Thermosynechococcus vestitus BP-1: one gene and its partner. The protein of the gene in region 2 interacts with the protein of the main gene of each other region in a pairwise test. Links are inferred from orthologs where the notes say so. Each region holds a gene or a part of one and is shown on either strand. Other genes may lie near its edges.

Region 1 (2,924 bases), 990 kb from region 2 along the record:
TGAGGCCATGGACATTGAGGTAGGTTTCCTGCTGACCGGCAAAGCTCGCATCGGGCAGATCTTCAGCGGTAGCACTGGAGCGAACCGCCACGTCCGTATTCGGACCATAGCGATCGCACATTTTTTGGTAGGCGGCAGCAATCGCATCCGTCAATTCCGGGGGAAACGGAGTATGTAAAATTAGCGAGCGAATCGTCTGACCCACGCGGTGGAGTTCTGTTACATCCTCAACATCAAGGCCTTCGAGGAGCCGCCGCAGTTGCGTCTCAAGATTTCCCGCTTGAATAAAGTAACGATAGGCATAGGCGGTTGTTGCAAAACCATCGGGGACATTAATACCTTTGGGAGTGAGTTGTTGGAGCATTTCCCCCAAGGAAGAGTTCTTGCCCCCCACCAGTGGCAGGTCTTTGCAGCTCAAGGCATTGAGTTCTAAAACAAATGCTGTTTCCCGATTTGTTATTTCACTGGTTGGTCTAGGAATAGATTGAGTCATTGTTATGCTCCTAAAGATTTAAGTTGCATTGATGGTGCCCTTTGCTGTTCTATGGGGATGCAACAGCAGTGCTTGAGCGGTTAAAGTTTTGAGGGGTTTTGGCTCCCCTTGCTATCGTGAATCTCTCAATTACCTAACTGCACGCAATTCCCAAGTCCTAATCATCCGTTGACAAAGAGAGGCTGCTCAGATACTGAGTAAAGTAGGCAATACATTGCCACCGGTCACTTGATAGACCTTGATAGACAACCTTTACAGAGGGTGTCATCTGCACGGTAGGGAAATCCCTGTTGCCCTATATCTCCATTCTGAAACAGAAAAATTGGCTTTGTCTGTGGCTTAACAATCCCTTAAATTCGTTAGCAGTCCAAATCGCGATGGGTAAAGGGCCTGGCATTGGCACCGCTATAGGTGGCCACAATGTGGCCGTTTCCCACCAGTTGATATTTGTAGGTCACTAATCCCTCTAGCCCCACGGGTCCTCGGGGCGGTAATTTGTGGGTACTGATACCGACTTCGGCACCAAAGCCGTAGCGGAAGCCATCGGCAAAGCGGGTGGAACAATTGTGAAAGACACCCGCCGCATCCACTTCTTGGAGAAAACGAGCGGCGGCGGCGGCATCCTCAGTGACAATGGCTTCCGTGTGACCGGAGCCGTAGGTGGCAATGTGATCCAGGGCGGCATCGAGATCGGGCACGACTTTGATGGCGAGGATCAAATCGCAATATTCTGTGGCCCAGTCGGCTTCACTGGCAAGGCTCATGGGTACGAGGTCGCAGGCGATCGCGTCCCCCCGTAGCTCAACGCCTGCCTGTTGCAAGGCAGCAGCCACTTTGGGTAAAAATGCCTCGGCAATATCGCGGTGAACAAGGAGGGTCTCAATAGCGTTACAGGCGGCAGGATACTGGGTTTTGGCGTCGAGGGTAATGGCGATCGCCTTTTCAAGATCCGCTGCCCGATCCACATAGAGATGACAAAGACCATCGGCGTGGCCCAGCACGGGAATCCGCGTATTGTTCTGGATATAACGCACAAATTCATTGGAACCTCGCGGAATGATGAGATCAACCCACTGATCCAATTGCAGCAGTTCGCTGATTTCCGATCGCTGCGTCAGGAGGGCGATCGCCCCCGCGGGCACTGCCGACTTCTCTAGGCCCCTATGAATCGTCTGCATAATCGTTTGGCAAGAGCGACTGGCCTCCTGTCCTCCCTTGAGAATGGCGCCATTCCCTGATTTAATCGCCAAGGAAGCTATCTGCACGACTGCATCAGGGCGCGCCTCAAAAATCACCCCTAGCACCCCAAGGGGACAGGTGACGCGACTGAGAATGAGCCCCGTATCCAATTCTCGATGGAGTTGACGCTGGCCAAGGGGATCCGGGAGAGCAGCCACTTGACGTACGCCAGCGATCGCCGCCGCTAGTTTACTGGGACTCAATTCCAGGCGAGCATAGAGCGAGGCATTGAGCTGATTGGCCTTGGCTTGCTCACAATCGGCAGCATTGGCCGCCAGAATCTCCTCCCGCGCCTCCTCAAGGGCACAGGCCACCTGTTCCAGGGCCCCATTGCGGGCAGCCGCATCGAGCGTGGCCAGCAGACGCGCCTGCTCATGAACTTCTTTGACCCGTTGCACGAGGGGAGAATTGGTCATAGGGGTTGTCAATTCCAAAGACACATCAGGAGAAATCCTTAAGGGCGATCGTACGCCAAATTGTCCCGCACTTGTGGTAGGTTAACGGCAATTGCATTGCCCTAGAATTGGCCAAAAAACAGGTTCAGGAGGATCATGCGAATTCTATTTGTTGCTGCTGAGGCGGCACCACTGGCGAAAGTGGGAGGCATGGGAGATGTGGTTGGCTCTCTGCCCAAGGTGTTACGCCGCATGGGACATGATGTGCGCATTTTTATGCCCTATTATGGCTTCTTGCCCGATAAGGTGGAGATTCCCAAGGACCCCATCTGGATTGGCCATGCCATGTTTCAGACATTCCATGTCTATGAAACCGTGTTGCCGGGGTCGGATGTTCCCCTTTACCTTTTTGGCCATCCCTGCTTTAATCCCCGCCGCATCTACTACGGTGAGGATGAGGACTGGCGGTTCACCTTTTTTGCCAATGGGGCAGCAGAATTTGCTTGGAACTACTGGAAACCCCAAATTATCCATTGCCACGATTGGCACACGGGCATGATCCCCGTCTGGATGCATCAGGATCCCGACATTACCACCGTGTTTACGATCCATAACTTGGCCTATCAAGGACCTTGGCGGTGGCGCCTAGAGCAAATTACTTGGTGTCCGTGGTACATGCAGGGCCATAATACAATGGCGGCAGCGTTGCAGTATGCCGATCGCGTCAATACCGTTTCGCCCACCTACGCCGAACAGATTAAAACCCCTGAATATGGCGAAAAATTGGAGGGATTGCT
Region 2 (3,045 bases):
GATCGCGATCGCGTGAACCAGTACTGAAAATCTTCAAGTAGCGGCTCCAACAAGACCTTAAGGAGTTGAGGTTCAGGTAAATTTGAGTGCAGCATAGGGATTATGAGGGCGATCTACTTCTATCTTAAATCTTAAACTCGTTTACATATTGTTACATTTTTGATTTTTCAGTGCCCTTTCCGCGGCGCGATCGTTTGGAAGGAATCGAAGAGACGGTGTACCCTAAAAAAAGACTAAAAAATACCGATTCTGTCCCCATTAGCTAGTGTGCATAGGTATGGACATCCGCGATTTTTTTGCCCAAAGTGCTGGCCGCTGGTTTTCCCAACGGACGAGTCATCACTTGGCCTTTAAGCAAACCGAGTCCGGCAAGTCTCAGTTAACCATTGAATTACTGTCGGTGGATGATCCTGCAGTCATTGCCCTGTGTCAGCAATATGATATGGATCCCGCTTGGGCAGTGTGCGGCGCGCGGGTCAGTTGGGACGGCACCATGGAATGGGACAATGAGAAGCACGAAGGCTCAACAGTACTGGTACCCATCATGGATCAGGGATCGCGGATGGAAGGAAAGCTCCTGCGGGAAATGGGCTACGCTGAAAAAGCACCGGTTGCCGGTCGCTTCAGCATGGGCAGTGATGGTGCCCTGACATTGATTACCGAATACGAAACCATCTATTCCGAAGAGCGCCTCTGGTTTGCCAGCCCCAATTTACGTCTGCGCACCAGTATTCTCAAGCGCTTTGGTGGTTTTAGTATGGCCTCCTTCTGCTCGGAAATTCGCTTAGGGGTGACGCAACCCGCCAACTCCTGATGGTTTTTCTCCACGTTGCCATTAACGTCACGAATCTAGAGCGAGCTGCTGCCTTCTATGAAGGGGTGCTGGGTCTTACCGCCGTCGATCGCCCCCTGAAATTTCCCGGCCGCTGGTACCAAATCGGTGCCGTGGAAATTCATCTGATCCAAGCGGAGAAGGTAGTAGATACCTGTCAAGATCAGCGGTGGGGACGTAACCCCCACTTTGCCCTTGGTGTGACTGATTTAGCCAGTCTCGAACAACGCCTAGTGGCAGCCCAAATTCCCTGGCAGCGCAGTGCCTCAGGACGCGCCGCCATCTTTGTCGCCGATCCCGATGGCAATTTGATTGAACTTAGCCAACTGTCCTAGAGCAACAGCTTGGCAGTTCCCAAGAACTGAATGCCCCTTGGTTCAATGGCGAAGCGGTAGGGCAAAATTTCCACCCCTTGGTTGTAGGCAGCGCGTAGGAGCTGTCCATAGGTGGGATCAGCACTATCTCCGGGCGCAAAGCGATCGCAATCGCCGCGATTAATAAAGTAGAGCATACACACCCGAGTTTCTGGTTGGGTTTGCCGCAGCCGTTGCAGTTCCCGCAGATGTTTTTGACCGCGGCTGGTGACCGTATCAGGAAACAGGGCTAAACCCCCTTGCGCCCAAGTGGTATTTTTCACCTCAACATAGGCGGGGGGCTCTTGAGGATGATCCGTTAAGTAAAAGTCAATGCGGCTGCGCTCTTGACCGTAGGCCACCTCTCGCTGCTGAGTGCCGTAGCCAGCCAGTTCCGGTAGGATGCCTGCCGCCAACGCCGAAGCAATGACCCGATTGGGCAGACTGGTATTCACCCCTACCCAGGTACCGTCAACAAAAATCATTTCCCACGTATAGGCTAGCTTACGCTTGGGATCCGCATGGTAGGAGACTTGAACGGGAGCACCTACTTGGCAAATCCCTGTCATTGGCCCTGTATTTGGGCAGTGGGCCGTAACGCGATCGCCCGAGGTCAACTCAATCTCAGCAAAAAATCGCTGATAGCGCCGACAGAGAATTCCTTCTTGGAGCGGTGGATAGTACCAACAGAATGGGGGAGTCACAGGGGATCAGCAGAAAGCGCAAGCCCTCATTTTACCCCAAAAGTAAAATGCCAGCCCCCTTTGGTGATATGGAAGCCAGCATTCTACGGAATATTAAAGGAGATTTAAGGTTAAGGTCTATATCGGCTGACCTCAATTGAATACCCCTATCATGGCATCACTTCTTGGCAGGGGGGCCTTTCCTAATCTTTTCTTTATATTTATGTTGCAAAGACCCGATCTTTCGTTACATGTCTTAGAGTTTCGCAGTATTGCCCTGAAAACTCCCCGGTTCTGCCCACAAGAAACGCCCCCAAATCCCGTAGTATTAAGATGTATGTCGCAAATCTTAAAAATTTCTGAGGTATGACCGCCGAAACCCCTGATGTTGCGCCCTTAGATCGGTTTGAGTGCCGTGCCTGCGGCTACATCTATGAACCGGCAAAGGGAGACGAGAATCGCTCGATTCCGCCCGGGACAGCCTTTGCTGATCTGCCCCTGAACTGGCGGTGTCCAGTGTGTAGTGCTCCAAAAAAGCAATTTAGCAACATTGGACCTGTGGGATCCCCCTCAGGCTTCAAGGAGAATCTCAACTATGGCTTCGGTGTGAATCGCCTCACCCCTGGCCAAAAAAATATCCTCATTTTTGGTGGTCTTGCCCTTGCTGTTCTTTTTCTACTGAGTTTCTATAATGTTCGCTAAACAAATTGACATCCATTGGCAAAAAATGAAAGGAATCAAGTTCCTGCATTGGCTCCTAGGGACCGTTCTCCTCTGGGTGAGCCTGAGTACCCCTGCCCTTGCTATTCCTGCTTTAGACTACAACCCTTGGGAAGCGATCCAACTGCCAACCACCGCAACGATTCTTGACATGAGCTTTATTGATCGTCATCATGGTTGGTTGGTAGGTGTCAATGCCACGCTAATGGAAACCCGCGACGGTGGTCAAACTTGGGAACCGCGCACGCTGGTTTTAGATCATTCCGACTATCGCTTCAACAGCGTCAGCTTCCAAGGGAACGAGGGCTGGATTGTCGGTGAGCCGCCAATTATGCTGCACACAACTGATGGTGGCCAATCTTGGAGCCAAATTCCCCTCGATCCAAAACTCCCCGGCTCGCCCCGCCTGATCAAAGCCCTCGGCAATGGCTCTGCGGAAATGATAACCAACGTGGGG

The links.
Region 1: the proteins of sfsA (region 2) and TLL_RS03880 interact in binary tests that used the Escherichia coli proteins (3 or more experiments, as listed by UniProt). The link is inferred for Thermosynechococcus vestitus BP-1 from one-to-one orthologs.

Annotation. Positions count from the first base shown.
Region 1 is NC_004113.1:790,439-793,362, reverse strand. What follows is about bases 1-2,851. They hold TLL_RS03880 (glutamate-5-semialdehyde dehydrogenase), read right to left. Parts: upstream 2,149-2,851; coding sequence 853-2,148; downstream 1-852. Other genes in these bases: glgA (glycogen synthase GlgA), read left to right, coding at 2,284-2,851; ppsA (phosphoenolpyruvate synthase), read right to left, coding at 1-493. Also shown: more of glgA, read left to right, coding at 2,852-2,924. UniProt on the Escherichia coli protein: Catalyzes the NADPH-dependent reduction of L-glutamate 5-phosphate into L-glutamate 5-semialdehyde and phosphate. The product spontaneously undergoes cyclization to form 1-pyrroline-5-carboxylate.
Region 2 is NC_004113.1:1,778,145-1,781,189, reverse strand. The notes cover bases 27-2,998. They hold sfsA (DNA/RNA nuclease SfsA), read right to left. Parts: upstream 1,890-2,998; coding sequence 1,164-1,889; downstream 27-1,163. Other genes in these bases: TLL_RS08615 (photosynthesis system II assembly factor Ycf48), read left to right, coding at 2,560-2,998; TLL_RS08620 (rubredoxin), read left to right, coding at 2,235-2,570; TLL_RS08630 (VOC family protein), read left to right, coding at 814-1,167; TLL_RS08635 (phycobiliprotein lyase), read left to right, coding at 278-814; TLL_RS08640 (DUF2605 domain-containing protein), read right to left, coding at 27-95. Outside these bases: more of TLL_RS08640, read right to left, coding at 1-26; more of TLL_RS08615, read left to right, coding at 2,999-3,045. UniProt on the Escherichia coli protein: Binds to DNA non-specifically. Could be a regulatory factor involved in maltose metabolism.